One region of the Streptomyces sp. NPDC030798 genome, then DNA from elsewhere that is predicted to be linked to it. Evidence: riboswitches for the same ligand, from Rfam matches in the RefSeq annotation. Region 1 holds a riboswitch; the other holds the start of a gene.

Region 1 (15,692 bases):
GGACCCGGGCGCGTCAGCCCAGCCTGACCCGCGCGAGCTGTCGCGACTGGGCGACCAGGCGGTCGGCGCTGTCCCAGACCTCCGCGTCCTCCTCCAGGAAGCCGCCGGCCAGGTTGCGCGTGGTGATGGACACGCGCAGCGGGCCGGGGGCCGGGCGGTGGCGGACGTGCACAGTGAGTTCGACCGTCGGCACCCAGCCCTGGAGGCCGATCTCGAAGGCGGTCGGCGGCAGGGCGTCCACGGCGAGCAGGAGCGAGAGCGGGTCCGCGTCCCGCCCGTCGGCGAGCCCGAACCAGGCCCGCATCTCGCCCTTGCCCGAGGGCGCGCCCAGGGCCCAGCCGAGCGTGGCCGGGTCCAGCTTGAGCATGAGCCGGTCGGTGATGGCCGAGCTGCCCGGGATCGGTGCGGGAGAGTCGTCCGGGCCGAAGCACTGCTCCAGCGGCGGGATCGCGGGCGGCGTGGCCGTCGTACGGACGTCGTCGGGGAGGGTGGTGAGGTCGCCGTAGGAGGCGAGGACGCGGATGCGCTCGACCTCGTTGCCCTCCTCGTCGTACTGGAAGAGCGAGGCCTGGCCGGTGGAGAGGGTGCGGCCGGTGCGGACCGTCTCGGTGCGGACGACCGCCGGACCCGGCTGGGAGGCGGTCAGGTAGTGCGCGGAGATGGTGAAGGGGTCCGGGTGCGGCAGGGTGTCCGCGAGGGCCCGGCCGAGGACGGCCAGCAGATAGCCGCCGTTGACGGCGTTGATGATGGTCCAGCCGGCCGAGAGGTCGATGTCGTAGACACCGGGCCGACGCCGGGTGACCGCCGTGTCGCGGTCGAACTCGCTGTCGCCGGTCACGGACCGGGTGGCGGGAACGGAAGCTGCTTCTGGCATGACTGAACGGTACAACAGGAAATTACTAAGCGGTAGCTTTTCGGATTCCATCGCCGCCGCGACCGACCACCGCAATCCGGACGCCCGCGCGAAACCCTCCCGCCAGCGGGTGAGATCCCGGCAATTTCTCGGTAAGTGTCCGGACACGTCCACAACCCCCGGCCGCCGATTCCCCTCTATGGGGACATGAGCCTCACCGGGACTCCGTTCCTCTACACGACCGTCGTGCTGGCCGTGGTCGCCCTCATACTGCCGCTCGTCCTGTGGTCGCGGATGCGCGGGCCCAAGGCCCTGCGCACCGCCGCCCGGGTGCTGATGCTGCTGTTCGCCCAGGGCACGGCCGTCACGCTGGTCTTCGTGCTGGTCAACAACCAGAACAACCTGTACGACAACTGGGCCGACCTCTTCGGCACCGGCAACCACGTCCAGCAGGCCGCCGACCTCGGCCGGGACGGCACCGGCGGCATCTCGTTGAAGCGCCTGCCCAAGGTGCGCCAGGCCTTCAAGCCGGCCGACGGGCCCGGCATGCGCGCGGCCGGCGGGGTGCGGGTCACCCAGCTCAAGGGCCGGGTCTCCGGCGTGAACGCCGAGGTCTACGTCTGGCTGCCGCCCCAGTACGGCGAACCGGCCTACCGCCACACGAGGTTCCCGGTCGTGGAGCTGCTGCCGGGCTACCCCGGGTCCGCCAAGGCCTGGTTCGGCTCGCTCGAGGCGCACGAGCAGCTGCTGCCGCTGATGCGCAGCGGCCAGGTGGCGCCGTTCATCCTGGTCGCGCCGCGCACCAACCTGCTGGCCGGTGTGGACACCGGCTGCGCCAACATCCCCGGGCAGGTCAACGCCGACAGCTGGCTGAGCATCGACGTGCCGAAGATGGTCATGGACAACTTCCGGGCCCAGCCCGCCCCGCAGGGCTGGGCGGTGGCCGGGTACTCGGCCGGCGCGCACTGCGCGGTCAAGCTGGCCGTGGCCCACCCCGACCGCTACCGCGCCGCGGTGAGCATGTCCGGCTACAACGACCCCATCGGCGAACGCAACTCCCTCGCCGCGCAGAACCCCGCCCTGCGCGCCGAGAACAACCCGTACCTGCTGCTGCGGAAGGCGGCCGTGCCGCCGCGGATCGCGCTGTACGTCTCCGGCGAGTCCGGGGACGGCTACCAGGCGGGCGTGGCGCTGGAGTCGATCGCCAAGGCGCCGACGACCGTGCACGTGGTGTTCCTGCCGCGCAGCGCGGGCGGGCACACCATGGCGCTGTGGCGGCCGCAGGTCACCACGGTGTTCCGCTGGCTGACCCTGCAGATGGGCCAGAACCACGCCCGGGGCGAGGACCGGTCCCTGACCGGAACCGCCGGCACTACTCCTCGGACACCGTCGACCGCCGGTTCCACGCGCGCGGCGCTCGCCAGTGGAAGCGCATCGCGAGCAGGCGCAGGACGAAGGCCGTGACGGCCGCGAGGCCGCTGGCCAGCGGGGTCAGGGCGGCGTAGCGCAGGCACAGCGCGACCATGGTGGCGCCGACGATCGCCGGGACCGCGTACAGGTCGCGGTCCCAGCGCAGCAGCGAGGGGACCTCGTTGGCGAGCACGTCCCTGAGCACGCCACCGCCGACCGCGGTGGCGAGGCCCAGGGTGGCCGACGCGGTCAGGTTCAGGCCGTAGGAGTACGCCTTCGTCGTACCGCTCACGCAGAACAGCCCGAGGCCGGCCGCGTCGAAGACCAGGACCGCCGACTGGATGCGCTCCACGTGCGGGTGCAGGAAGAAGACCACGAGCGTGGCGAGCAGCGGGGTGAGGAAGTACCCCAGGTCCGTGAAGGCGGCCGGGGGTACGGCCCCGATGACCAGGTCGCGGAACAGCCCCCCGCCCAGCGCGGTGACCTCGGCGAGCACGGCCATGCCGAACACGTCGAAGTTCTTCCGGACGGCCAGCAGCGCGCCGGAGATCGCGAACACGAAGATGCCGATGACATCGAGCGTGTGCTGGACGGAGGGACTGAAGAGCTGCAGGACTGGCACCCTGCCATTGTCCCCTGTCAAGGGGTGTGGGCCTTACAAAGCCAGGCTCAGACGGCGGGCTTGCCTGTCGTGAACAGCCAGGTGTGGAAGAGGTCGTCCAGTTGTCGTCCGCTGATCCGCTCGGCGAGGCGGACGAAGTCGGCGGTGTCCGCGTTGCCGTAGCGGTGCAGCCGGGTCCAGGCGGGCAGCAGCCGGAAGAACGCCCGGTCGCCGATCCGTTCGCGCAGCATCTGGAGCGTCATCGCGCCGCGCTGGTAGACGGCGGAGGCGAACATCGTGTCGCGCTGCGGGTCGGCCACCTCGATCTGCCAGAAGGAGGAGTCGGCGGGACGGGAGTCGTAGGCGGCGCGGAAGGAGTCGTGGGCGCTGCGGGTGCCCTGGTGCTCGGCCCACAGCCACTGGGCGTAGGTGGCGAAGCCCTCGTTGAGCCAGATGTCCTTCCACTGCGCCACGCTCACCGAGTCTCCGAACCACTGGTGGGCCAGCTCGTGGACGATGGTCGACTCGTTGCGGACGGCCGAGTAGGCGGGCTTGCTCTGCACCTCCAGGGAGAACCCGGCCTCGGGCATGTCGTCGACGATGGCGCCGGTCTCCTCGAACGGGTACGGCCCGAAGACCTGCGACCAGTAGTCGGTGGCGGCGGCCGTGACGGCGTACACGTCGACGTCGTTGCTGTTCTTCAGCACCGGGTCGATGGCCACGTAGACGGGGATGCCGCCCGGGGTGCGGCCGGTGCGCACGTCGAACCTGCCGATGGTGGCGGTCGCGAGGTAGGTGGCCATGGGCCGGTTCTCGCGCCAGTGCGTGTACGTCGAGCCGCCCCGGTCGTACGTCGAGACGAGCCGGCCGTTGGAGACGCCGGTCAGGCCCCTGGGCGCCTTGATGCGGATGTCGTAGGTGGCCTTGTCCGCGGGGTGGTCGCTGGACGGGAACCAGGTGGAGGCGGCGTTGGGTTCGCAGGCGACGAAGACGCCGTCCGCCGTCTTCATCCAGCCGTACTTGGAGCCGAACACGATGGGCCCCCCGAGCGGTTCGGGTACGCCGCCGTAGGTGACCCGGACGGTGAAGGTGCGGCCCTCGCGCAGGACGTCGCGCGGGGTGACGGTGACCTCGTCGCCGTCGCGGGTGAACCGGGCGCGTCTGCCGTCGACCTCCACCCGGGTGATCTTCAGCTGCTGCAGGTCGAGGTCGAAGGAGGAGAGGGTGCGGGTGGCGCGCGCGGTGAGGGTCGTACGGCCGTCCAGGCGGCCGGTGCCGGGGGCGTAGGCGATGTCCAGGTCGTAGTGGCGGGCGTCGAAGCCGCCGTTGCCGAGCTGCGGGAAGTAGGGGTCGCCGATGCCGGGGGCGCCCGGGGTGGGGGCGAAGGAGGCGCCGAGGACGAGGAAGGAGGCCGCCGCGGTGGTCAGGGCGGCTAAGCGTGCCGAACGGGAGAGTGCCATGGTCGTCCCTTTCGAGCGTGTACCGATCAGTGGTCGGACACGGAGGACTCTGCACGCTCCCGTTCGGGCATGTACATGACTTTACCGAGTTGTCATGTGCTACTTGTCGGTTGACTCCTGAGACGCGGCGGGCGTCCCGGACTCGTTCGGCTCCTCGGACCCGGCCTCGCGAGCCGTCTCCTCGGCCACGGTGGCGGCCTCCGGCTCCATGGCGGGAGCGTCGGCGGCGGCGCCCTCGGCGTCCGTGGGCTCCGGGGCGGGGCTGTCGGCCTTCGGCGCGGCGGCCTTGTCGGTCGACACCTTCGCACCCGGACCCGTCTTCGCGTCGGTGGCCTGCGCCGACTCCTCCAGCACCGCGTCCGGGACCAGCGCGGAGGCCTCCTGCGCCGCCGAGAGCAGCACCGTGTCCTCGGGCGCCTGGTCCGCGAAGTTCTCCGGGTGGTGGCAGGCGACCCGCTGACCCGGCCTCAGCTCCACCAGCTGCGGCTCGGTCGTCGTGCAGATCTGCGTCGCCTTCCAGCACCGGGTGTGGAAGCGGCAGCCGCTCGGCGGCGCGATCGGCGACGGCACGTCACCGCGCAGCAGGATGCGCTCGCTCTTCTGGCCCCGGCGCTTGGGGTCCGGCACCGGCACCGCCGACATCAGCGCCTTGGTGTACGGGTGCATCGGCGCCTCGTAGAGCGAGGTGCGGTCGGAGAGCTCGACGATCTTGCCGAGGTACATCACCGCGATCCGGTCCGAGACGTGCCGGACGACGGACAGATCGTGCGCGATGATCACGTACGTCAGGCCCAGCTCCTGCTGGAGGTCGTCCATGAGGTTGACGACCTGGGCCTGGATCGACACGTCCAGCGCGGAGACTGGCTCGTCGGCGACGACCAGCTTCGGCTTGAGCGCGAGCGCGCGGGCGATGCCGATGCGCTGGCGCTGGCCGCCGGAGAACTCGTGCGGGTAGCGGTTGTAGTGCTCGGGGCTCAGGCCGACCAGCGACAGCAGCCGCTGGACCTCCTTCTTCACCCCGCCCTCGGGCTCCACGCCCTGCAGCCGGAAGGGCGCCGAGACGATCGAGCCGATGGTGTGACGGGGGTTCAGGGAGCCGTACGGGTCCTGGAAGATCATCTGGATGTCGCGGCGCAGCGGACGCATCTGCCCGGTCCGCAGCCGCGTGATGTCCCGGCCCTCGAAGGTGATCCGGCCACCGGTCGGGTCCTGCAGGCGGGTGATGACCCGGCCCATGGTCGACTTGCCGCAGCCCGACTCGCCGACCACGCCCAGGGTCTCGCCCTTGCGCACCTCGAAGTCGATGCCGTCGACGGCCTTCACGGCGCCGACCTGGCGCTGCAGGATGCCCTTCTTGATCGGGAAGTGCTTGGTCAGACCCTCGACCCGGAGCAGCACCTCGCCATCGGCGGACTGGTTCTTCGTCGTCTCACTCACAGCTTCGGCGCAATCTCTTCGGTCCAGATCCGCGTACGGTCCTCCGCCGAGAGGTGGCAGGCGGACCAGTGTCCGGTGCTCACCTGCTCCAGCTCGGGACGCACCGTGCGGGTGACGTTCCCCTTGGGGATGTCCGCGTACGGGCAGCGCGGGTGGAAGGCGCAGCCCGAGGGGACGTTGATGAGGCTCGGCGGCTGGCCCTTGACCGGGATGAGCCGTTCGGAGGTCTCGCGGTCGATGCGGGGCATCGAGCCGAGCAGGCCCCAGGTGTAGGGGTGCTGCGGCTGCTCGAAGACCTCCGCGGCCGGGCCGCGCTCCACGCACCGGCCGCCGTACATCACCAGGACGTCGTCGGCGATCTCGGCGACCACGCCGAGGTCGTGGGTGATCATGATGACCGCGGAGCCGAACTCCTTCTGCAGGTCCCGGATCAGGTCGAGGATCTGCGCCTGGACGGTGACGTCGAGGGCGGTGGTCGGCTCGTCCGCGATGAGCAGCTCGGGGTTGTTCACCAGCGCCATGGCGATCATGGCGCGCTGGCGCATACCGCCGGAGAACTCGTGCGGGTAGTTGTCGACGCGCTTGGCCGGCTCGGGGATGCCGACGCGGTCGAGCATCTCGATGGCCCGCGTGCGGGCGACCTTCCTGCTGACCTTGTGGTGGACCCGGTAGGCCTCGACGATCTGGTCGCCGACCTTGTAGTACGGGTGCATCGCGGACAGCGGGTCCTGGAAGATCATCGCCATCTCGCGGCCGCGGAGCCTGCGCACCTCGTCCGGAGCGGCGGAGACCAGTTCCTGGCCGGCGAGCCAGATCTCGCCGGACATCCGCACGTTCTTGCCGCGGGTGCCCAGCCGGTGCAGGCCCATGATGGCCTGCGAGGTGACCGACTTGCCGGAGCCGGACTCGCCGACGACGGCGAGGGTCCGGCCCTTCTCCAGCTTGAAGCTGAGCCCGTCGACGGACTTGACCACGCCGTCGTCGGTCGGGAAGTGCACCTTGAGGTCGCGGACCTCGAGGAAGGCCTCGGGCGCCTTGCCGGTGGGAGCCGGCTCGCCCACGGCGGCGCCGGTCTTGGACAGTTCGGTCACGAGAGCCTCACCCGCGGGTCGGCGGCGGCGTAGAGGACGTCCACCACAAGATTTGCGATCACGACGAAGAAGGCGGCGAGCAGGGTCACGCCGAGGATCTTGGGCAGGTCGTTGTCGGTGATGCCCTGCACCGCGTACTCGCCGATGCCGTGCAGCGAGAACACGGACTCGGTGATCACCGCGCCGCCGAGGAGCAGGCCGAGGTCCATGCCGAAGACCGTGATGATCGGGGTGAGGGCGGCCCGCAGTCCGTGCCGGACCACGACGCCCCGTTCGGGCAGGCCCTTGGCGCGGGCCGTGCGGATGAAGTCCTCGTTCATCGTCTCCAGCATGCCCGAGCGGGTGAGCCGGGCGTAGATGGCGGAGTACAGCAGCGCGAGCGAACACCATGCCGGGAAGAGCGTGTTGGCCCACTGCGCCGGGTTGTCGGTGAACGGGACGTACGTGCGGCCGAAGATCGGCCACTGGTAGGTGAAGAGCAGGATCGCCAGGCTGCCCGTGAAGAACATGGGGAGCGAGACACCGGCGAGCGCGACGCCCATGAAGGTGCGGTCGAAGAACGAGCGCGGCTTCAGTGCGGAGATCACACCGACCACCACACCCGAGACCAGCCACATCACGGCGGCGCCCACGGCGAGCGAGAGGGTCACCGGAAGGCGGGAGGTGAGCTGCGGCCAGACCGCGACGTGGTCCTTGAAGGAGTAGCCGAAGCAGGGCGCGTCGCAGTGCACCGTGGTGGGGCCGAGGTTGTAGTCGGCGCCGGCCACGATCCCCTTGATGAAGTGCCAGTACTGGACGTAGACAGGCTGGTCCAGGCCGAGGTTGTGCTTGACAGCGGCGATGTCCGCCTTCGACGGGCTCTTGCCGATGTACTGCTGCGCCAGCTGGTCCGCTGTCTGGCCGACGAGCCGTGGCAGCAGGAAGAAGATGGCGAAGGTGACCGCGGAGACGACCAGCAGCAGGAGCACTGCGGCGATCGTCCGGCGGAGGATGTACGAGATCACGGGGACCGGCGCTGGTGCCCGCGGGCCGCGAAGCCCGCGGGCACCAATGCCTTCACCTGCCTTCCGGGGCTGCTACTTCGACGCGACGCCGATGTTGAGGTAGTCGTACTGGCCGCTGAAGGCCGCCGTGGACACCAGGTTGGTGTAGGTCGTCGGGCGGGCCAGCAGGACCTTGAAGTAGGTCAGCGGGACGAGGACGGCGTCATCCATCGTCTGCTTGTCGATCTGCGTGTAGATGCCGTTGCGCGTCGCCGTGTCCTGCGTCGCGATGGCCTTGGAGAGCAGGTCGTTGACCTTCTTGTTGTCGTACTGCGACAGGTTGGTGTTGCCCGACTGGCTGATCGCCTTGCCGTTCAGGATCTGCTGCAGGAAGCCGTAGCCGGAGGGCCAGTCGGCACCCCACTGCATCATGATCAGACCGATGTTCTGCTTCTCGGTGAACTTCGGGACACCCGCGTAGTCGGTGAAGTACTTGCCCGACGGGTACTGCTTGAGGGTGGCGTTGATGCCGACCTTCTTCAGCGAGTTGATGATCGCCGTGGCGGCGTCGATCTCCTGCGGACGGTCCGAACGGGCCGAGATGTTGGTGGAGATCGAGGACTTGCCGCAGGCCTTCAGCTGCTCCTTGGCCTTGGCGACGTCACCCTTGCTGCCCGTGGTCGCGTAGACGTCCGACTTCTCGTAGCCGGGGATGTCCGGCGGCAGCACCGTGGAGGCGATGTCACCGCGGATCGGGCCGCCCTCGGCGGTCTGCACCGAGACCTTGTCGATCGCGTACTGCACGGCCTTGCGGCACTCGACCTTGTCGAACGGCGCGACCTTGGTGTTGACCGCCATGTAGACCAGGCGGCCACCGTAGGTGTTGTCGGTGTTGGACTTCTTGGCGGTGTCGGTGAGGATCTTCGCCTGGGTGGAGGCCTGGACACCGGTGCCGGCCAGGTCGATGGCCTTGCCGGCCATGACGTCCTGGTCGATGGTCTCCGGGTTGACCTTCAGGTTGACGACGATCTTGTCCGGCAGCTGCTTGCGCAGCGGGTCCGTCTTCGGGTCCCAGTTGGGGTTGCGGACGAGGACGGCCTGCTTGCCCTCGTCGTAGCTCTGGAACTTGTACGAGCCCGAGGACACGATGTGCTTGACGTAGTCGACGCCCTTGTCCTTGGACTGGGGCACCGGGGCCGTCTGCGGGGCCGCGACCAGGTAGTCGAACTCCTGGAAGGCCTGCTTCAGGTGGAAGACGATCGTGGTGTCGTCCGGCGTCTGGATGGAGGACAGGCCCTTGGCGCTCTTGTCCTTGTACGGGCCCTTGTACTTGTCGCCGCCGGCCATCAGCTGCTGGAAGTAGTTCGGGCCGAGGGAGAGCACGTCACGCGCGAAGTTGGAGCGCTCGACGGCGTACTTGACGTCCTTCGAGGTGATCGGCGTGCCGTCCTCGTACTTCAGGCCCGAACGCAGCTTGTACGTCCAGGTCTTGCCGCCGTCGCTCGGCACGCCCTTGCCCGCCGCGAGGTCCGGGACGAGGGTGTTGCCCTTGGAGCCGGGACCGGGCTCGAAGGTCATCAGCGGACGGGCGTAGAGCCGGCTGAGGTTGTACATGTACGCGTAGTACGTGTTGCCGGGGTCGAAGGAGTCCGGCACGTCGGACAGCTCGTAGGTGACCGTGCCGCCCTTCTTGTCGGAGGCGTTGACGACGCCCTTGGTCGCGGCGTTGGCCCCGGCGGACTTGGTGCCGTTGTCATTCGTGTTGTCATCGGCCTTGCTGCAGCCTGCAACGAGCAGGCTGGCGGAGCCGATGGCCGCGATCGCGGCCAGCGCTGACCTTCGCATGATGGGCGCTTTCCCCTCCATTGTCGGAAACTTGTTGGGCTCTCGGGTGCAGGCGTCAGCGGCTGCGCGGGTCGAGAGCATCGCGGAGACCGTCACCGAGCAGGTTGAACGCCAGGACGGTCACGAAGATGGCGAGACCGGGCACGATCATGTACTGGGGATCGACCTGGTAGTAGGTGACCGCATCGCGGAGCATGCCGCCCCAGGACGCCTGCGGAGGCTGGATGCCGACGCCGAGGAAGCTCAGGGACGCCTCGAACAGGATGTTGGTCGGGATCAGCAGCGTCGAGTAGACGATGATCGGGCCGACCAGGTTGGGCATCAGCTCGCGGAAGAGGATGTACGGGCCCTTGGCCCCCATGCCGCGCGAGGCGTCCACGAACTCGCGCTCGCGCAGGGCGAGGGTCTGGCCGCGCACGATCCGGCCCAGGTAGGGCCAGTTGAAGAAGCCGATGACGAAGATGAGCACGCTCAGGTGGAGCGGCAGCCCGTTGAGGCCGAACGCACCGCCCTGCAGGGTCGCGGAGATGGCGATCGCGAACAGCAGGAGGGGGAAGGCGAGGAACGTGTCCATCAGACGGCTGATGACGGAGTCGACCCGCCCGCCGTAGTAGCCGGCGACGACACCCATGACCGCGCCGATCACATTGGACAGGATGGTGGCGCCGAAGGCGACCACCAGCGACACCCAGGAGCCCTCGAGGATGCGGGTGGCGATGTCCCGGCCGAACTTGGGGTCCACGCCGAGCGGGTGGTCCGCGCTCATGCCGCCCCAGGCGCCCTTGGGCAGCGAGGTGTCCGGAGTGATCAGGTCCTGGTGGAAGGCGTTCGGGTCGAGACCCAACAGGGCCTGGAGGGGACGCGAGAGGATCGCCAGGACGATCAGCAGGACGACGATGACGCCGCCGGCCACGGCGACCTTGTCCTTCTTGAACCGGGACCACGCGATCTGCCCCAGGGAACGGCCCTCGATCTGCCCCTTACCGGCACCCTCGAGCACAGCTTCCGGCTGTGCCTCGGATGCCGCCCCGGTGGTCTCGATCGGTGCGGTCACAGTGACCCGACCCCTCTCGCCGGTGGTGACCGGCCTGCGCCTGCCGCGGATTGCGGCTTTGTCGACTTGCTCGATCACGAGGTCTCGACCTCGTGTCTGAGTCGCGAGTCTTCAGCTTTGCCGCGATCACCCGCCAGAGCTGGCGGAGAAAGTATGCGTAACCGTGATGCAGTCCAGGGGATTCCGTTATCCGATCCCTGGGTAACGCCCATCGGACACAGGCCAATTGGGACATACAGGATTGTTTTGCCGCATCACCGGACATAGAGGCGCGCGTCTACGCGCGCAGAAGTCCGGTCGGCTGTTTGATTCTGCCATCCCGTCCAAGGGCCGGACCGCGCGGGCCCGTCGGTCAGTAGCCGCCGTGCACCGGCGGATAACCGTATCCGGCGGCCGGTGACTGGGACTGCGGCGGTGCCTGGAGCTGGGGCTGGAGCGGCGCCGCGTGGGCCTCGCGGTCGTAGAACGGGCGGGCGTTGGCCCGCATCCACATCACGACCGGGTCGTAGTCGTCGGTCATCGCGACCGTCGAGACCGGCAGGCCGTCCGGGACCGCGCCGACGGACTGCTGCATCATCGCGCGCACGGAGTCGACCGCGGCCGGCGAGGTGTCGTACACGTCCAGGCCGATGGCGAGGTACGGCGCCCCGAGCGCGGGCTGCACCCAGGCGCGGCGCAGCGAGCGCAGGGCGGGGGTGCGGTGGGCGTTCTGCGCGATGAGGGCGTAGAACTGAGGGATCTCGATGCCGGGTTCGGACAGGCGCAGGGGGCCGGCCGGCTGGCGGTCCAGGCCGGTGGCGATGCGGCGCAGGTCCAGCCAGGGGACGCCGACGCCGCCGCCCGGGGCGTGCGGGTTGAGCCAGAGGCCGTAGTGGTCGGGGTAGAGGGTGCGGGCGACGTCGAGTGCGTCGACCACCTCGTAGGAGCGGTTCCAGCCGCTGGCCGACAGCTCCTGGGCGGAGGTCACGCAGGGGGCGTAGTGGAAGCCCTCGACCTCCATGTTCCCGTACTGGGCGTCCGGGGAGCCGGCCTGGCCGTGCCACAGGAGCATCCAGATCTGGCCGGAGGAGGGGGTGGCGAGGGCGCGCAGCAGTGCCTCGTAGGCGTCGTAGCGGCCGGGGGTCACCTGGCGCAGCATGTGCTCGACGCTGCCGCTTGGGCTCGCGCTCACCTGTCTTACCGCCCCTTCGATTCTTCTTGCCCCGCGTTTGGACACAGCTTATGCGCCCAGTCGCTCGGGGCCTCGTCCTCGTTCGCGGGTGCGGGTCGGGAGTGGCTGGTCGCGCCCCGCGGCGGAGTCGCGCATCGGCACGGCCCCGCGCCCCTTCGGGTCCGGCATCCCCCGGTCGGGTTCTAGGTGCCGTACTGGTAGAAGGGGCGGACGTTCGCCCTGAGCCAGGTGGAGACCGGGTCCTGGGTCACGTCCAGGAGGACCAGGTTCACGGGCCACTTGACCGGGACTTTGCCGAGGGCGCGGCCGAGGGCTTCCAGGGGGCGGGAGCGCAGGTCGCCCTCCCACTGGGAGAGTTCGACGCCGATGAACATGACCGGCTCGGCCGTCTCGATGACGGCGAGGCAGCGGCGGGCGGTGAGGACCACGCCGGTCGCGGAGAACTCGGCGGAGGCGGCGGCGAGGAAGTCGACCGGGTCGTCCTGCCAGTCCGGCTCGAAGAGACGGACCCGGCCGCCGGTGCCGGGGCCGTCCAGCGGGGTGCGCCCGGCGCGGCACAGCTCGGCCACGGCCTCCGGCGGCAGCGGGACGCCGACCACGCCACCGGGGTTGACCGCGATGCCGGCCTGCGGCGGCAGGCCCTGGGCGAACTCCACCGCCGGGGCGATGGTGTACGACATGTGGGAGCCGGTCGCCTGGTGGAGCTGTTCCTCGGAACTGAAGACGGGGACGTAGACCTGGCCTTCGATCTCCAGGGTGGGCAGGTCCAGCGGGCCACTGTGCGGGCCGCCGCCGCTGGGCAGCGGGATCCACAGGAAGCTGCGGCTCAGCACCTCGACGATCCGTCCGCCGGCGGCGGGTACGCCGAGGGAGGCCGAGAGCACCTCCTCCAGTTCGTTGCCCGGCCAGCCGCCGTGCGGGTGGGGGTGTGCCTGTGCCGGGAAGTCCGCGGGAAAGTCCGCCGCCGAGAAGTCCATCTGCCTGCCGCCTGCCGGTACCACTGGATATCGGTCAGAAGGCTAGCGGGTGCCGGTGACAGTCCCTCATCCCTGAGCCCTCGCTCATGAGCCCCGGGGGGGCTCAGCCCGTGAAACCGATGCGGCCCAGGACGTCCGCCGCCGCGCGGTCCAGCAGGACCGCCGAGCCGCAGCCCGCGGGCAGGTTCCCCCGCTCCACCGCGCGCAGCAGGCGGGCCGCCGTGCGGCGGTGGCGGCGGAAGGCGTAGCGGGAGACTCCCCGGCCGCGCTCGCGCTGGCCCTCCCGGGCCGTCTCGGGGGTGACGTCGAGCAGGAGCAGGTGCAGCGTGCCGCCGCGGCGGCGGGCCTCGCGGGCCAGCCAGGCGCGCACCCAGGCCTGGGTGCCGCAGTCGTGCACGACGACTCCCTCGCCCGTCCGCAGGGCGCGGCGCAGTCCGGCGTAGTGGGCGAGGCGGACCAGGGGGCGGTAGAGCGCGTAGGGCAGGAGGCGGGGCACGCGGGCGGCCCAGCGGTCGCGGCTGTCCTGGGAGTCGACGCGGTGGCCGCGCACCGCGCGGTGCATCAGCGTGGACTTGCCGCTGCCCGGCAGACCGGTGATCACCACCAGGTCCCGGGGTCCGAAGAGCAGGGCGTGCGGGCTGTGCCCGGCGCGCTCGCGCAGGTCGCGCACGACCGGGGCGGGGCGGTCCGCGGAACGCTCGCGGGCCGGGGCGGAGGGCTGCTTCGGCACCGCGACGCCGGCGGTGGCGGCACAGGCCGTGGTCCTGTTCACCGTGATCGTCCTCCCCTGTGGGCCTGGTAATCTCCATGCCCATCGCGTGTAAAGAGAAGGTAATGCGCGATGTCCGGTGGTTGCGTGCGCGTCGTGCCACAGGTCGGTTACAGATGCGGGCCCTGACGGCCGGGGGCGTGGCGTGCAATGATGGCCCCGCCAACTGCATACCGGCCGCTTGAATCCGCGCGGGAGAGTCCCTGGCCATGTTCGCCGGGGCGCCGAAGGAGCAAGTCCCTCCCTTGAATCTCTCAGGCCCCGTTACCGCGCGGGCGAGGCACATCTGAAAAGCGGGCCGCTGTGACAGTGGCTCCACCCAAGGTGCAAGCCGTGATCGCCCCCGTGGCGGTCCTGGCGAACCTCTCAGGTTCCGATGACAGATGGGGAGGAACGTTCCTCGCCTGTCATACCTGCCTTGGGAGACGACCGTCCGATGAGCAGCACTGAACTCCGTCATACCGCGCTCGATGCCGTGCATCGCTCGCTCGGTGCGACGATGACCGACTTCGCCGGCTGGGACATGCCCCTGCGCTACGGCTCCGAGCGCGACGAGCACCTCGCGGTGCGGACGCGGGCCGGGCTGTTCGACCTCTCCCACATGGGTGAGATCACCGTGACCGGGCCCGAGGCGGCCGCCCTGCTGAACTACGCCCTGGTCGGCAACATCGCCTCCGTCGGCGTCGGCCGCGCCCGCTACACCATGATCTGCCGGGCGGACGGCGGCATCCTGGACGACCTGATCGTCTACCGGCTCGCCGAGGCCGAGTACATGGTGGTCGCCAACGCCTCCAACGCCCAGGTGGTGCTGGACGCCCTCGTCGAGCGTGCCGCCGGCTTCGACGCCGAGGTGCGCGACGACCGGGACGCGTACGCGCTGATCGCCGTCCAGGGACCGGAGTCCCCCGGCATCCTGAAGTCGCTCACCGACGCCGACCTGGACGGCCTGAAGTACTACGCGGGCCTGCCCGGCACGGTCGCCGGCGTCCCCGCGCTGATCGCCCGCACCGGCTACACCGGCGAGGACGGCTTCGAGCTGTTCGTGAAGCCGGAGCACGCCGTCGAGCTGTGGCAGGCACTGACCAAGGCCGGCGAGGGCGCCGGCCTGGTGCCGTGCGGCCTGTCCTGCCGGGACACGCTGCGCCTGGAGGCGGGCATGCCGCTGTACGGGCACGAGCTGACCACCTCCCTGACGCCCTTCGACGCCGGGCTCGGCCGGGTGGTGAAGTTCGAGAAGGAGGGCGACTTCGTGGGCCGCGAGGCGCTGCGGGAGGCCGCCGCCCGGGCCGAGCAGAACCCGCCGCGCGTCCTCGTCGGCCTGGTCGCCGAGGGCCGCCGCGTGCCGCGCGCCGGGTACTCGGTCGTCGCGGGCGGCGAGGTGATCGGCGAGGTCACCTCCGGCGCCCCCTCCCCCACCCTGGGCAGGCCGATCGCCATGGCGTACGTCGACGCGGCGCACGCGGCGCCGGGCAGCGAGGGCGTCGGCGTGGACATCCGGGGCAGCCACGAGCCGTACCAGGTCGTGGCGCTGCCCTTCTACAAGCGCCAGAAGTGACACCGTCGTAGCCCGGCTCTTCACTGGAAGTGACGTGGGGCACATCCGCGCTGCTCACGTGCGCTTTCAGCAGTCCCCCTTTCACCAGCAGTCACCCGCGTACAGGAGAATTCACGCCATGAGCAACCCCCAGCAGCTGCGCTACAGCAAGGAGCACGAGTGGCTGTCGGTCGCCGAGGACGGCGTCTCGACGGTCGGCATCACCGAGTTCGCGGCCAACGCGCTCGGCGACGTCGTCTACGCCCAGCTCCCCGAGGTCGGCTCCACGGTGTCCGCGGGCGAGAGCTGCGGCGAGCTGGAGTCGACCAAGTCGGTCTCCGACCTGTACTCGCCGGTCACCGGTGAGATCACCGAAGTCAACGAGGACGTCGTCAACGACCCGTCGCTGGTGAACTCCGCCCCCTTCGAGGGCGGCTGGCTGTTCAAGGTGCGCGTCACGGAGGAGCCGGCCGACCTGCTCTCCGCCGACGAGTACGCCGCCCACAC
Region 2 (15,692 bases), on a different contig from region 1:
CGCAGCTGTCCACGGGTGTCGTCGTGGTCCTGGGCATCCGGATCTTCTCCAACGCCGCGGCGATCCGACGGCATGTCTTCCGGGCGTGAGAGCGATGAACAACGAGGAGCAGCAGCCGGAGAACAGGCTGCGCAGGGAACTGCCCGCCGAGGTGCCCGCCCCGGCCCCCGAGCCCGAGCGCGCGACCGAGTCCGAGCGCGCGACCGAGCGGACGAGCGAGCAGCCGGCCGAGCACACGTCCGGGCAGGCCGCCGGGCCGGCGCCCGCGGAGACGTCCGGCCAGGGTGACGAGCCGCAGCTCACCGGGCGCCGGCGGCTGGTCGAGGGGCTGTGGCCGCCGCGGCTGAGCCGCGCCCAACTCATCGTGGCGGTGCTGTTGTTCGGCCTCGGCTTCGGGCTGGCCGTGCAGGTGGCGTCCAACAGCGACAGCGACAGCGCGCTGCGCGGCGCCCGTCAGGAAGATCTTGTTCGCATCCTCGATGAACTGGATGACCGTACTCAGCGTCTTGAGGACGAGAAGCAGGGACTCGAAAAGCAGCGCCAGGAACTGCAGAGCAGTTCCGACCAGGCCGCGGAGGCGCGCCGGCAGACCGCCGAGAAGGAGAAGCAACTCGGCATCCTGGCGGGCACCGTGGCGGCGCAGGGTCCCGGCATCACCATGACGATCGAGGACACGAAGGGGACGGTCAAGGCGGACATGCTGCTCGACGCGATCCAGGAGTTGCGCGCTGCCGGCGCGGAGGCGATCCAGGTGAACGGGGTACGGGTGATCGCGAGCACCTACCTCACCGACGCGGGCAAGAGTGTGAGCGTCGACGGGAACAAGATCAACGCCCCCTATCGTTTCAAGGTCATCGGCAAGCCGCAGGACCTCGAGCCGGCGCTGAACATCCCTGGAGGAGTGGTGCAGACCCTGGAGAAGGAGCAGGCCACGGCGACCGTCGAACAGTCGACCAAGATCGTCGTGGACGCCTTGCGACAGGTGAAGCAGCCTGACTACGCTCGGTCGTCCTCCCAGTGAACCGGCGGTGCATGGGGGGCGTCCGGCAGGGGCATGAGCTTGCGGGGGGTCGGCGCACCGAACGGGTGGTGCGTGGTGGAAACTGTCTGGTGGATACGGACGTTGTCAGGGTGTCCGGGTCGGCCGGTCAAGGCAATCAGGGTTCGTCCTGCCCCACGGGCGGGTCTGTTTCGGTCAAGGGGAATCGCCCGTGAAGTTGTTTGCGAAGTTGTTCGGCAAGAGCGCGCGAGAGGACAGCGACAACGCGACCGCTCGCCATCGCGCACAGCCTGACGCAGAGGGCCAGCGCCCGCTGTTCCGCGACCAGGTCGCTGGTCCGGGCGGTGACATTTCGGGAGGTCAGGGCGCGGCGTCTGTTGACCCTGCCCAGTCCGGCGGCATAGGTTTCGGGCAACCGTCAACCTCAGGTACGGGTGGAGGGTTTGCCCCCGGCCCGTACGCGTCCAACGCCCCCGCGGGGCAGCCGCGGCAGGAGGATCCGTCCATGTCGGTCCTGGTGTGTACGAGGTGCGGTAACCGCAATGCGGAGAACGCCCGCTTCTGTTCCAACTGCGGTGCGCCGCTGCGACCCGGCGTGACGCCGGAGCGCGCGTCGGAGACCACCTCCACGATCTCCATCTCCGGCCTCGAGGCCTACGACGCCGAGGCGACCGGGCAGACGCAGATGCCGATGCTCTCGCCGGAGGCGCAGGCCGCGGTCGACGCGCTGCCGATGGGCTCGGCGCTGCTGGTGGTGCGCCGGGGGCCGAACTCGGGCAGCCGCTTCCTGCTGGACAGCGACCTGACCACGGCCGGCCGTCACCCGCAGAGCGACATCTTCCTGGACGACGTCACGGTCTCCCGCCGTCACGTGGAGTTCCGGCGCTCCCCGGACGGTTCCTTCATGGTGGCCGACGTGGGGAGTCTGAACGGCACGTACGTCAACCGCGAGCGGATCGACCAGGTCGCTCTGTCGAACGGCGACGAGGTGCAGATCGGCAAGTACCGGCTGGTCTTCTACGCGAGCCGGCAGGGCATCTGACCCCCGGACCCGTCCGGGGGACCCCAGGGAAGGTCCATGCTTCAAACACCGAGCGGCGGTGCCCGAAGCGGTACCGCCGCCGCGGACAGTGGGCTGATGAGCATCGGCACGGTGCTGAACGTGCTGCGCGACGAGTTCCCCGAAGTCACGATCTCCAAGATCCGTTTCCTGGAGTCGGAGGGGCTGGTCGAGCCGCAGCGGACCCCTTCGGGGTATCGCAAGTTCACCGCCCGGGACGTCGAGCGTCTCGGGCACGTCCTGAGAATGCAGCGGGACCACTATCTGCCGCTGAAGGTGATCCGTGAGCACCTGGACGCCATGGAGCGGGGCGAGGCCGTGGCGCTGCCGCTGGTGGGACGCCAACGCACCGGGGAGGACGTTCCGGAAGCGCCCGAACGGCCCACGGTCGCCCGGGTGGGGCGTGCGGAGCTGCTCGCGGCCGCCGAGATAGGCGAGCGCGACCTGGAGGAGTGGGAGGCGTACGGGCTCATCGCTCCGCTGGAGGACGGGGCGTACGACGCCGAGGCCGTCACTGTGGCCGCCCTCGTCGCCGAGCTGGGCCGGTTCGGGATCGAGCCGCGTCACCTGCGGGTGATGAAGGCGGCGGCCGACCGTGAGGCGGGGCTCGTGGACCAGGTGCTCGCCCCGCTGAAGCGGCACCGCAACCCGCAGACCAGGGCGCATGCGCAGGAGCGTACGAAGGAGCTGGCGGCGCTCACGGTGAAGCTGCACGCGGCGCTGGTGCAGACGGCGCTCGGTGTGCGGTTGCCCTGAGCGGCGGGCGTCGGGGCGGCCGGATCGGCCACCTGTTCCCGGCCCGACTACCCAAACATCCCGAGCACGGCCTAGGGTTGCTGTGTGAACGAGCTCGATGTCGTAGGTGTCCGGGTCGAGATGCCCTCCAACCAACCGATCGTGCTCCTGCGCGAAGTGGGGGGCGATCGCTACCTCCCCATCTGGATCGGGCCGGGGGAGGCGACCGCGATCGCTTTCGCCCAGCAGGGTATGGCCCCCGCGCGGCCGCTGACCCACGACCTGTTCAAGGACGTGCTGGAGGCCGTCGGCCAGGAGCTGACCGAAGTGCGCATCACGGATCTGCGTGAGGGCGTCTTCTACGCGGAGCTGGTCTTCGCCAGCGGAGTCGAGGTGAGCGCCCGGCCCTCCGATGCCATAGCGCTCGCCCTGCGCACCGGAACGCCGATCTTCGGCAGCGACACGGTGCTGGACGACGCCGGCATCGCGATTCCGGACGAGCAGGAGGACGAGGTGGAGAAGTTCCGCGAGTTCCTCGACCAGATCTCGCCCGAGGACTTCGGCACCAGCAGCCAGTGAGCCGTCGGCCCTCCGGGTCGCTTCGGTCCACCGGCCGGTCGGCGGCTTCTGGCGGCCGCACACCGAGGTGCACTTGCCGGCGGCCTGTGAGAGCGTCCTACGGCTTCCCGCCGGAGCATTCGGCTAGCCTTTCCCCGCGGTGGGGCACGGGAAACCACTCCTAGGGTGATTATCACTCGGCGTGCCGAGTGTGGCGATCGTTGACGCACCCCTGGTGACTGCCTACCGTCGAGAGGGCAGGTCAAGGACGGAGGTCGGCGTGAGAACCAGCGGCGACGGTACGGCGGGGGGTGCCCCCGGACGCGCTTTCGGGGTGAGCGGTCCGTACCAGCTTCACAGCAGCGCGGTCGATCACGCCCCGCAGCGACCCACGGCGGTGCCGAACGGCGGAGGGGCGGCGTCCATGACGGTGGAGCAGATCGGATACCGGGGGCCCACGGCCTGTGCGGCAGCCGGCATCACCTACCGGCAGCTCGACTACTGGGCCCGTACCGGTCTGGTCGAGCCCAGCGTGCGGCCGGCGTACGGGTCGGGGACCCAGCGGCTGTACAGCTTCCGGGACGTCGTCGTCCTGAAGATCGTCAAGCGCTTCCTGGACACCGGGGTGTCGCTGCAGAACATCCGGACGGCCGTTCAGCACCTCAGGGAACGCGGTTTCCGCGACCTGGAGCGGATGACCCTCATGAGCGACGGCGCCACCGTCTACGAGTGCACCTCGCCGGACGAGGTGCACGCCCTGCTCCAGGGGGGTCAGGGCATCTTCGGGATCGCGGTCGGCGTGGTGTGGCGTGATGTGGAAAGCGCTCTCTCCCAGCTGCACGGCGAGCGCGTCGACACCGGGGAGACCCTCGTCGGCCACAACCCCGCGGACGAACTGGCGCGCCGGCGCAACCGGGCGGTCTGACCCGAGCACGTGCTGCCCCCGGCGTCGGCGCCGGGGGCATTGTCAGTGGCGTGGTGCAGCATCGGAGATGTGAGAAACGCGCCCACGATCCTGCATCTCGACATGGATGCCTTCTACGCCTCCGTGGAGCAGGCATCCAAGCCGAGCCTGCGCGGGAAAGCCGTCGTCGTGGGCGGACTGGGGCCGCGCGGTGTGGTCGCCACCGCGTCGTACGAGGCGCGGGTCTTCGGGGTCCACTCGGCGATGCCCATGGCCCAGGCGCGCCGGCTGGCACCGAACGCGGCGTACCTGGTGCCGCGCTTCAGCGTGTACCGGTCGATCAGCGAGCAGGTGATGGCGCTGCTGCGGGAGCTGTCGCCGCTGGTGGAGCCGCTGAGCCTGGACGAGGCGTTCGTGGACCTGGAGGCCGGGGGAGCGGCCTGGGACGCTGAGTCGGCGCGGCTGACCGGGACGAGGCTGCGCGCGGACATCCGGGCGGTCACCGGGCTCACGGGGTCGGTGGGGCTGGCCGGCTCCAAGATGCTCGCGAAGATCGCCTCCGAGCAGGCCAAGCCCGACGGACTGGTGCTGATCGAGCCCGGCACGGAGCGGGCGCTGCTCGGGCCCATGCCGGTGCGCACCCTGCCCGGGGTCGGACCGGCCACCGGGGACCATCTGCGGCGGGCCGGGATCACCACGGTCGAGGAACTGGCCGAGGCGGGGGAGGACGAGCTGGTACGGCTGCTCGGCAAGGCGCACGGCCAGGCGCTGTACGCGATGGCGCTGGCGCGCGACGACCGGCCGGTGGTGGCGGAGCGGGAGGCCAAGTCGGTGTCGGTCGAGGACACCTACGACGTGGACATCCACGACCGGCTGCGGGTCGGCCTGGAGGTGCAGCGGCTGGCGGACCGGTGCGTGCGGCGCCTGCGCGAGGCGGGACTGTCCGGGCGGACCATCGTGCTGAAGGTGCGGCGGTACGACTTCTCGACGCTGACCCGGTCCGAGACGCTGAGGGGGCCCACGGACGACGTCGCGGTGGTGCGGGAGGCGGCGGCGCGGCTGCTGGAGTCGGTGGACACCACGGGTGGGGTGCGGCTGCTCGGCGTGGGCGTCTCGGGGCTCGCCGACTACACCCAGGAGGACCTGTTCGCGCAGGCCGCGGGGGAGCGGGAGGTGGTGCCGGCGGAGGAGGCCGCGCCCGAGGCGGTGGAGGAGGAGCCGGAGCCGGCGGAGCGGCACTGGCGGCCGGGGCAGGACGTGCGGCATGCCGTGTACGGGCATGGCTGGGTGCAGGGGAGCGGGCTGGGGAGAGTCACGGTGCGGTTCGAGACGCCGGGGTCCGAGCCCGGGCGGGTACGGACGTTTCGCGTCGACGAGGACGAGTTGTCGCCGGCCGAGGCGTTGCCGCTGGTGGACATCGGCCCGGAGGGACCCTTGGCACAAGGGAACGCGGCGGCCTCAGGAACCGGGTCGTTCGCGGACGCCCCGCCTGACGCGGAAGAGGGTCCGCTCCCGCATGCACCGAGTGCCTCGGGGACCGAGTCCCCCCACGGTGGCCGCAGCGTGGGCCTCGGCGCGTGGGCGGGACGCCGGTTTCCCGGCGCCTGACGCGGGAGGGGGGAGGACTGCTCGGCATTGCGGGTCGTGGATCGCTGTCGTCGGTGCGGGATGCGCGGCGGAGGCGCGTTGGCGCATCGTCCCGCAGCCCCCGCTCTCAGGTCTCCTCCGTGCCCGCCAGTTTGCCGAAGTCGTGGTCCGGGAGGGTGGGGGGTGGGGTCACGTCGAGGCCGTAGTGGTGGTAGAGCTGCAGTTCCTGTTCGGGAGAGAGGTGGCGGCCGACCCCGAAGTCGGGGGCGTCCTTGATGAGCGCGCGGTCGAAGGGGACCCGCAGGGCGCCCTCGATCAGTTCGCTGGGTTCGAGGGGGACGAAGGCGTCCCGGGAGAACAGGCCGGTGCGTATGGCGGCCCACTCGGGTACTCCGGTCGCGTCGTCCAGGTACACCTCGTCGATGGTGCCGATCTTGGTGCCATTGACGTCGAACGCCTTGCGGCCGATCAGGTTGCGCGGATCGATGTCGGTCTGCACGGTCCCTCTCCCTCCACGTGGTCGCAACTCATCCGTAAGCACTACAAAAGAGCACAATCAAGGAGGCGGCCACTCGAAGGCTCGGGCGTTGACCTCGCTGGTAGGCTGGCAGCGGCTGCTGACCCCGCGCGGGAGAGTCCTCCGACCAGCTCGGAGGCGCCGAAGGAGCAAATCCTCCCCGGAATCTCTCAGGCTCACGTACCGCACGGACGAGGTCACTCTGGAAAGCAGGGCGGATGTCGACGGCTTCCGCCCTCACCGACGGTGAAAGCCGGCGCCCCGAGGCGTCCGGTGAAGCTCTCAGGTCGAGATGACAGAGGGGGAGGCCGTCGGGGTATCCGTACCGGGGTGCCCCTCGAAGGTCGCGTCAGACCAGGAGGCCTCCGCAAATGACCGCCCATCGCATTCCGCTCTCCGAGCTCGAAGCGGGCATCCCCTTCGAGCAGCGCCACATCGGACCGGACCAGGAGGCGCGGGCGAAGATGCTCGCGCACATCGGCTACGGCTCCCTCGACGAGCTGACCGCCGCCGCCGTGCCGGACGTGATCAAGAACGCCGACGCCCTCGACCTGCCGGGCGCCCGCACCGAGGCCGAGGTGCTCGCCGAGCTGCGCTCGCTCGCCGACCGCAACGAGGTCCTCGGCTCCATGATCGGCCTGGGCTACTACGGGACGTTCACGCCGCCCGTCGTCCTGCGCAACGTCATGGAGAACCCGGCCTGGTACACGGCCTACACGCCGTACCAGCCGGAGATCTCCCAGGGGCGGCTCGAGGCCCTGCTGAACTTCCAGACGATGGTCGCCGAGCTCACCGGCCTGCCCACCTCCGGCGCCTCCCTGCTCGACGAGGGCACCGCCGCCGCCGAGGCGATGGCGCTCTCCCGGCGCATGGGCAAGAACAAGAAGGGCCTGTTCCTGGTCGACGCGGACGTCCTGCCGCAGACCATCGCCGTCATCGAGACCCGCGCCGAGCCGACCGGCGTGGAGGTCGTCGTCGCCGACCTCAGCGAGGGCATCCCGGCCGAGGTCGCCGGGCGCGAGATCAACGGCGTGCTGCTGCAGTACCCGGGTGCCTCCGGTGCCGTACGCGACATCAAGCCGGTCATCGACCAGGCGCACGAGCTGGGCGCCCTCGTCACCGTGGCCGCCGACCTGCTCGCGCTCACCCTGCTCACCTCGCCGGGCGAGCTGGGCGCGGACATCGCCGTCGGCACCACCCAGCGCTTCGGCGTGCCGATGGGCTTCGGCGGGCCGCACGCGGGCTACATGGCCGTGCACGAGAAGTTCGCCCGCAGCCTGCCCGGCCGCCTCGTCGGTGTCTCCGTCGACGCCGACGGGCACAAGGCCTACCGGCTCGCGCTGCAGACCCGTGAGCAGCACATCCGCCGCGAGAAGGCCACCAGCAACATCTGCACCGCGCAGGTGCTGCTCGCCGTGATGGCCGGCATGTACGCCGTCTACCACGGGCCCGAGGGGCTGCGGACCATCGCCCGGCGCACCCACCGGTACGCCACCGTCCTCGCCGAGGGCCTGAAGACCGGCGGGGTGGAGATCGTCCACGGCGCCTACTTCGACACCCTCACCGCGCGGGTGCCCGGCAGGGCCGCCGAGGTCGTCGCCGCCGCCCGTGACAACGGCGTCAACCTGCGCCTCGTCGACACCGACCACGTCTCGCTCGCCTGCGACGAGACCACCAACCGGGCCCACGTCGCCGCCGTCTTCGCCGCCTTCGGCGTCGAGGGCGACATCGAGGCGCTGGACGCTGCCGCCGAGGACAGCCTCCCCGGGGCGCTGCTGCGCACCGACGACTACCTCACCCACCCGGTCTTCCACGAGCACCGCTCCGAGACCGCGATGCTGCGCTACCTGCGCAGGCTGGCGGACCGCGACTACGCGCTCGACCGCGGCATGATCCCCCTGGGCTCCTGCACCATGAAGCTCAACGCGACCACGGAGATGGAGCCGGTCACCTGGCCCGAGTTCGGCCAGCTGCACCCCTTCGCGCCCGCCGAGCAGGCGCAGGGCTACCTCACGCTCATCACCGAGCTGGAGGAACGTCTCGCCGAGGTCACCGGCTACGACAAGGTCTCGCTCCAGCCGAACGCCGGTTCGCAGGGCGAGCTGGCCGGTCTGCTGGCCGTACGCGGCTACCACCGGGCCAACGGCGACGCGCAGCGCACCGTCTGCCTCATCCCGTCCTCCGCGCACGGCACCAACGCCGCCAGCGCCGTGATGGCCGGCATGAAGGTCGTCGTCGTCAAGACCGCCGGGGACGGCGAGATCGACGTCGAGGACCTGCGGGCGAAGATCGAGCAGTACCGCGACGAGCTGGCGGTGCTGATGATCACCTACCCGTCGACGCACGGCGTCTTCGAGGAGCACGTCGCCGACATCTGCGCCCAGGTGCACGAGGCCGGCGGTCAGGTCTACGTCGACGGGGCCAACCTCAACGCCCTGGTCGGCCTCGCGAAGCCGGGCCACTTCGGCGGCGACGTCTCCCACCTGAACCTGCACAAGACCTTCTGCATCCCGCACGGCGGCGGTGGCCCCGGTGTCGGCCCGGTCGCCGTACGGTCGCACCTGGCGCCGTACCTGCCGAACCACCCGATGCAGCCGGCGGCCGGCCCCGAGACGGGCGTCGGGCCGATCTCGGCGGCTCCGTGGGGCTCGGCGGGCATCCTGCCGATCTCGTGGGCGTACGTCCGCCTGATGGGCGGCGAGGGCCTCAAGCGGGCCACCCAGGTGGCCGTGCTCTCCGCGAACTACATCGCCAAGCGCCTCGAGCCGCACTACCCGGTGCTCTACACCGGTCCCGGCAACCTGGTGGCGCACGAGTGCATCATCGACCTGCGCCCGCTGACCAAGGCGACGGGAGTGAGCGTGGACGACGTGGCCAAGCGGCTCATCGACTACGGCTTCCACGCGCCCACCATGTCGTTCCCGGTGGCCGGCACGCTGATGATCGAGCCGACCGAGTCCGAGGACCTCGCCGAGCTGGACCGGTTCTGCGACGCGATGATCGCCATCCGGGCGGAGATCGAGAAGGTCGGCTCCGGTGAGTGGCCCGCGGACGACAACCCGCTGCGGGGCGCCCCGCACACCGCGCGGGCGCTCGGCGGGGAGTGGGCGCACTCCTACAGCCGCGAGGAGGCGGTGTTCCCGGCCGGTGTGTCGGTGGCCGACAAGTACTGGCCGCCGGTGCGCCGTATCGACCAGGCCTTCGGCGACCGCAACCTGGTGTGCTCCTGCCCGCCGCTGGACGCGTACGAGGACTGAGCGAGCCCGCGTCCGAGGCCCCCTGCCCGCTCCTGCGGCCAGGGGGCCTCGGCCGTGCCGGGCTGTCGCCGGTTCCCCGCCGGGACCGGCTTCATGCCCTCGCCGGCGCTACGCCGTGGCCAGTGACACCTCGGTCGACTTGATCAGGACAACGACGTCGGAGCCCACGAAGAGGCCGAGGTCGCCGGCCGCGTCCCTGGTGATCGCGGCGGTGAGTTCGCCGCCCTCCACGGTCACCTTGGCCAGGGCCATGACCTCCCCGAGGCTGAGGTGGGTGAGCGTGCCGGGGAGCTGGTTGCGGATCGACAGGCCTTCGACCCGGCTGGTGGCGAGGGCGACCTCCGTCGACTTCACCAGGGCGCGGACGGTGCTGCCCGGGGCGAGGCCGAGCTGCTCGACGGCCTCCCGGGTGATGGCGGCCGTGAGGTTCTGCCCGCCGTCCAGACGGACCTTCACCGTGGCCATGACCTGGCCGGGGCGGACCTCGGTGACGGTGCCGGGGAGCTGGTTGCGGATGCTCAGTGTCATGGGCACCCACCGTAGAGCGGGTGGCCGTTCAGGCGGGGTATGCGTGGGTCTGCGTCGCCTTGACCGTCGCCCAGACCGGTGCACCCGGGTGCAGATCGAGTTCGGCGGCGGCGACCGTGGTGAGGTCGGCGGCGAGCGCGAGTTCGCCGGTGAGGTCGGCGCGGATCTGGTCGCCGTGGGTCTCCAGGCCGACGACCTCGCAGCGCCACAGGTTGCGTGCGCTGGCGCCCGCGGGGCGGTCCCGGAACAGCGTGACGGCGCCCGGCGGGAAAGCGACGAACGCCGGTCCGGACAGGACCTCCGCGGTGACGACGGACGCTCCGGCGTCCAGCCGCACCGTGTGGCCGTCCGCCCGGCCGCGGTAGAGATTGAGGCCGACGAGCTGGGCGATGTAGTCCGTGCGCGGATGGCGGGCGATGTCGGACGGGGAGCCCTCCTGCACGACCCGGCCGTGCTCGACGACCACCAGCCGGTCCGCGAGCACCATGGCGTCCAGCGGGTCGTGGGTGACCAGGACGGCGACCGCCTCGAACTCGGCCAGGTGGCGCCGGAGCTGGGCGCGGACCTCCAGGCGGGTACGGGCGTCCAGGGCGGCGAGCGGCTCGTCCAGGAGCAGCAGGCGGGGCCGGGTGGCCAGGGCGCGGGCGAGGGCGACACGCTGGGCCTGGCCGCCGGAGAGGCGGCGGGGCTTGGCGCCGGCGTGGTCGGCGAGACCCATCCGCTCGAGCCAGGCGGCGGCCTGTGCCCGCGCCTCCGCCTTGGTGGCGCCCTGGCAGCGGGGGCCGAAGGCCACGTTGTCCAGGGCGGACAGGTGGGGGAAGAGCAGATAGTCCTGGAAGACGACGCCGACGGGGCGGGCCTCCGGCGGAGTCCACTCCAGGGCGGCGCCGTCCAGCCGCAGATGACCGTCCGTCAGCGGGACGAGCCCGGCGAGCGCACGCAGGGCCGTCGTCTTGCCGGCCCCGTTGGGCCCGAGCACGGCGACGACGTCGCCGGGTGCGGCGGCGAGCGCGATGTCGAGGCGGAAGCCGGAGAGGTCCACGACGAGGTGCGCGTCGAGGCCTTCGGCGCGCGGGATGGGGGCCGACTGCGTGGGGGCGGCCTCGGCGGTTGCTGCCTGCCGTGGCTCGGTGGGCTCTGTGTGCGTCATGAGGGCGTCATCCAGCGGTCCCGCAGGCCCGCGAGGACGGTGATCGAGACCGTCAGGAGGACCAGGCTGAGGGCGATGGCCGCTTCCGGGTCGTTCTGCAGGGCGAGGTAGACCGCGAGGGGCATCGTCTGCGTGCGGCCGGGGAAGTTGCCGGCGAAGGTGATCGTCGCGCCGAACTCGCCGAGCGCGCGGGCCCACGCCAGCACGGCGCCCGCGGCGATCCCCGGGGCGATGAGCGGCAGGGTGACCCGGCGGAACGCGGTGAAGCGGGAGGCGCCGAGCGTGGTGGCCGCCTCCTCGAAGCGCGGGTCGGCGGCCCGCAGGGTGCCCTCGACGCTGATGACCAGGAACGGCATGGCGACGAACGCCTCCGCGATCACCACCCCGGCGGTGGTGAACGGCAGGGTGAGGCCGAACCAGGAGTCGAGCCACTGTCCGACGACCCCGTTGCGGCCCAGGGCGAGCAGCAGGGCCACGCCGCCGACCACCGGCGGCAGCACCAGCGGCAGCGTGACCAGGGCGCGTACGAGGCCACGTCCGGGGAAGTCCGTACGGGCCAGCAGCCAGGCCAGCGGCACCCCGAGAACGAGACTCACGGCGGTGGCCGTCGTCGCGCTGATCAGCGACAGCTGGAGCGCCTGCCACACCTCCGTGCTGGTCAGCTGCTGCGGCAGGCTGCGCCAGGGGGCCCGGACGAGCAGGGCGACCAGGGGCAGCAGCAGGAAGGCCAGGGCGAGCACTCCGGGCAGCAGCAGCGGCAGCGGCGCCCGGGTGCGGGCACGGCGGCGCCGCGGACCGCCCGTGCGGGGGCCGGCCGCGGAGCCTGGCCTGCCGAGTGAGGTCACGGCTTGAGGAAGCCCGCCTCGCCGAGGACCTTCTGGCCCTCGGCGGACCGCACCAGCGCGATGAACGCCTTGGCCGCCGCGGCGTTCGGTCCGTTCTTCAGCAGGGCGATCGGGTAGTCGTTGATCGCCTCGGCCGACTCGGGGAACTCCACGCCCTCCACCTTGCCACCGGCGGCCTTCACGTCGGTCTTGTAGACCACCGCGGCGTCGGCCTCCTTCAGCTCCACCTTGGTCAGGGCGGCCTTGACGTCCTGCTCGTAGGAGACCGGGGTCAGCTTCAGGCCGGCGGCGTCCAGCGCCTTCTGCGCAGCCGCGCCGCACGGCACGGTCTTGTCGCACAGTACGACCTTCGGGCCGGACCTGGTGAGGTCCTTCAGGGAGGAGACCTTGTCGGGGTTGCCCGGCAGGGTGGCGATCTCCAGCTGGTTGCGGACGAAGGTGGCCGGGGTGCCGACCGCATCCTTCTTGTCCGTCACCATCGCCATGGTCTTCGGGCTCGCGGCGGCGAAGACGTCCGCCGGGGCGCCGCCGGTGATGCCGGCGGCCAGGGCGTCGCTGCCGGCGAAGCTGAAGGTGACCTTGGTGCCCGGGTGCTGCTTCTCGAACCGCCGGCCGAGCGTCGTGAAGCTCTCCTTCAGCGAGGCGGCCGCGAACACGGTGACCGTGCCGGAGAGCTTGGAGGAGGACGACTTGTCCGAGGTGGTGGTCGACGCGTCGGACGAGGAGGAGCAGGCGCCGAGTGTCATCAGGGCAGCGGCCCCCGCGCCGGCCAGCTGCAGTGTCCGGCGGGTTCTGCGCACGGAACGGGTCATCACGGATCTACTCCTCAGATCATGGAACAGTCGCGCCCTGCCACGGCGGAACGCCGGCCGTGCGGTGATGATACTGCCGCATCTGCCAGGCATATGTCTGCTGTGGCATCGCATGAGCAGCGCAGTGGTGATCTGAGGCTGGCATGTGCGTTCGTACGGCCAGAGGGTGGGGCGTCAGTGGCGGTCGATGTGCACGTTCGTGGACTTCACGCGCGCGGTGGCCTCCATGCCGACCTCCAGGCCCAGTTCCTCCACGGCCTCCCGGGTCAGCAGCGACACCAGCCGGTGCGGGCCCGCCTGGATCTCCACCTGGGCGGCCACGTCGCCCAGCTTGATGGCGGTGACGATGCCCGGGAAGGCGTTGCGGACCGAGGTGTGGGAGGGCGCCTCCTCCTCGCTGCCGCCCGCCCTGGCCAGTTCCACGGAGAACGCCGCCAGGTCCCTGCCGTCGATGAGCCGACGCCCGGCCTCGTCGCGATGGGTGGCGACCCGGCCGGCGTCGGCCCAGCGGCGGGCGGTGTCCGGGCTCACGCCGAGCAACCGCGCGGCCTGGCCGATGGTGTAGGACTGCATGCCGGTCACGATAGGGCCCCGGTGCGGGAACCGCCGGAACGAGGGGTACGGCCCTCGGCGGACCCGGTGCGGCTCAGCCCGTGTGCACGCGCGGGCGCCGTACCCGGTCCGGCTCCGCCTCGCGCAGCACCTCGCGGGTCACCGGGGCGACCTCGCCCTGCCCGAAGAGGAAGAAGCGCAGGAAGTTGGTGAACGGATTGCCCTCGGTCCACTCGAAGTAGATGTGCGGGGTGCAGCCCGTCATGTCCCGGACGTGCAGGAGCAGCGCGGCAAGGGCGTTGGGGATGGAGGAGGACTCCACGGTCAGGATGCGGTAGCGGTTGTGCAGGACCTCGCCGCGCACCGTCAGGCGCCCCTCGAACTCGGAGGGGTCGGTGACCGTGACCTCCACGAAGACGAAGTCGTCCTGCTCCGGCATGTCGTTGTCGGCGCGGATCTGCTCGATCTTGTCGCGGTACTCGGCCTTGTCGCGATGGCCGGGGTCGTTGGCGATGAACCGCATCTTGCGGCTGGCCATGTCCCTGACGAATCGTTCCGCCATCGGATCCATCGTCAGGCTCGTCACGCGCAGCTCGAAGGCGCGGGCCAGTCGGGACAGCAGCGAGACCAGGATGATGCCCGCGATGAAGCAGGCACCGATCTTCACACCGTCGGGGCGCTCGATGACGTTCACGACGGTCGTGTAGAGGAACACCGTGGAGATGGCCGCGAACGCGAGGGTCCAGCCGCGCTGCCCCGCCTTGCGCGCGGCGATGGTCACCGCGATCGCCGCCGAGCTGATCAGCACCAGCACACCGGTGGCGTAGGCCCCGCCCTGCTTGTCCACGTTGGCGTCGAAGATCCAGGTCACCAGGAAGGCGATCAGGGTGAAAACGATGACCATCGGGCGGACGGCCCGCGCCCAGTGCGGGGCCATGCCGTAGCGGGGCAGGTAGCGCGGCATCAGGTTGAGCAGGCCGGCCATGGCGGAGGCGCCGGCGAACCACAGGATGGCGATCGTCGAGATGTCGTAGACCGTGCCGAAGGCGCCGCCGAGGTAGTCGTGCGCGAGGTAGGCGAGCGCGCGGCCGTTGGCCTTTCCGCCGGTCTTGAACTCGTCCGCCGGGATCAGCAGCGTCGTGATGAAGCTGGTGGCGATCAGGAAGCCGCTCATGATCAGGGCGGCCGTGGTCAGCAGCCTCCTGGTGTCCCGGATCCGGCCGGCCGGCCGCTCCTGCGTGTCGCCCGCGTCGCCCTGCACGTGCGGCATGACGGCGACGCCGGTCTCGAAGCCGGACAGGCCGAGGGCGAGCTTCGGGAAGACGATCAGGGCCACGCCGACCATGACGAAGACGTTGCCGTGCTGTGCGGTCAGGGCGCTGGTCCAGTCGGTGACCACGTGCTCGGCGGTGAGGATGTGCCACAGGCCCACGAACACGACGACCAGGTTGAGCGCGAGGTAGACGCCGACCAGGGCGACGGCGACGCCGACGGCCTCGAGGAACCCCTTGAGGAACACCGCGCCGAGCAGCGCCACCAGGAACAGCGTGATGATCATCTGGTGGCCGTGCAGGGTGCTGGTCAGGTGCGGGTTCTCCACGAGGTGGGTGGAGGCGTCGGCGGCGGAGAGGGTGATGGTGATCAGGAAGTCGGTGGCCGCGAAGCCGAGCAGGGTGAGCACGAACAGCTTGCCCTGCCAGAAGGAGAGCAGGCGCTCGAGCATGGCGATGGAGCCCTCGCCGTGCGGGCTCTCCTCGGCCACACGCCGGTAGACCGGGAGGGCGCCGGCGAGGGTGACGATGACGAGGACGATGGTCGCCACCGGCGAGAGCAGGCCGGCGGCGAGGGCCGCGATGCCGGGCTGGTAGCCGAGGGTGGAGAAGTAGTCGACGCCGGTCAGGCACATCACGCGCCACCAGCGCTGCCCCTGGTGCGGGGACTCCGGCTCCGCGTGGGGTCCGGTGCGGCCGCCGTTCTTGCCCATGTCGGACAGACCCTCCAGCATCCAGGCGCGCAGGCGACTGGGAGGGTGCTCGGTCGTGGCCATCGGCCTGCTCCTGGTGTGTGGCTCAGCGGGTTCCGGCCATCACGCGGACGGCGGCACCAGCGTAAGCAGAGAGTGACGCCTGGGCCCATGGATCCTGGGCCTGGGGGCGTCAATCTTGCGTTAATAATGGCCCGGCAGGA

What was found. Region 1 has a riboswitch for glycine ahead of gcvT (glycine cleavage system aminomethyltransferase GcvT). Riboswitches for the same ligand answer to the same signal wherever they lie in the genome.
Region 2: it holds a riboswitch for glycine, as region 1 does, so the genes downstream of both, gcvP (aminomethyl-transferring glycine dehydrogenase) here and gcvT (glycine cleavage system aminomethyltransferase GcvT) in region 1, are expected to answer to the same signal.

Annotation. Positions count from the first base shown of each region.
Region 1 covers NZ_JBVIDR010000026.1:41,359-57,050, forward strand. The annotation lists gene ACZ404_RS36270 (thioesterase family protein) at 14-874, opposite strand; gene ACZ404_RS36275 (alpha/beta hydrolase) at 1,061-2,317, shown strand; gene ACZ404_RS36280 (trimeric intracellular cation channel family protein) at 2,226-2,885, opposite strand; gene ACZ404_RS36285 (M1 family metallopeptidase) at 2,933-4,324, opposite strand; gene ACZ404_RS36290 (ABC transporter ATP-binding protein) at 4,424-5,761, opposite strand; gene ACZ404_RS36295 (ABC transporter ATP-binding protein) at 5,758-6,852, opposite strand; gene ACZ404_RS36300 (ABC transporter permease) at 6,849-7,856, opposite strand; gene ACZ404_RS36305 (ABC transporter substrate-binding protein) at 7,929-9,680, opposite strand; gene ACZ404_RS36310 (ABC transporter permease) at 9,736-10,734, opposite strand; gene ACZ404_RS36315 (enhanced serine sensitivity protein SseB C-terminal domain-containing protein) at 11,087-11,872, opposite strand; gene ACZ404_RS36320 (enhanced serine sensitivity protein SseB) at 12,088-12,882, opposite strand; gene ACZ404_RS36325 (AAA family ATPase) at 12,986-13,654, opposite strand; glycine riboswitch at 13,834-13,931, shown strand; glycine riboswitch at 13,932-14,044, shown strand; gene gcvT (glycine cleavage system aminomethyltransferase GcvT) at 14,088-15,206, shown strand; gene gcvH (glycine cleavage system protein GcvH) at 15,325-15,692, shown strand, end outside.
Region 2 covers NZ_JBVIDR010000018.1:145,672-161,363, reverse strand. The annotation lists gene ACZ404_RS32955 (small basic family protein) at 1-89, shown strand, start outside; gene ACZ404_RS32950 (DUF881 domain-containing protein) at 95-1,021, shown strand; gene ACZ404_RS32945 (FHA domain-containing protein) at 1,212-2,042, shown strand; gene ftsR (transcriptional regulator FtsR) at 2,079-2,816, shown strand; gene ACZ404_RS32935 (bifunctional nuclease family protein) at 2,901-3,374, shown strand; gene ACZ404_RS32930 (MerR family transcriptional regulator) at 3,634-4,278, shown strand; gene ACZ404_RS32925 (DNA polymerase IV) at 4,348-5,865, shown strand; gene ACZ404_RS32920 (PRC-barrel domain-containing protein) at 5,972-6,343, opposite strand; glycine riboswitch at 6,463-6,557, shown strand; gene gcvP (aminomethyl-transferring glycine dehydrogenase) at 6,733-9,618, shown strand; gene ACZ404_RS32910 (TOBE domain-containing protein) at 9,727-10,146, opposite strand; gene ACZ404_RS32905 (ABC transporter ATP-binding protein) at 10,175-11,296, opposite strand; gene modB (molybdate ABC transporter permease subunit) at 11,293-12,141, opposite strand; gene modA (molybdate ABC transporter substrate-binding protein) at 12,138-12,953, opposite strand; gene ACZ404_RS32890 (TOBE domain-containing protein) at 13,128-13,526, opposite strand; gene ACZ404_RS32885 (APC family permease) at 13,600-15,552, opposite strand.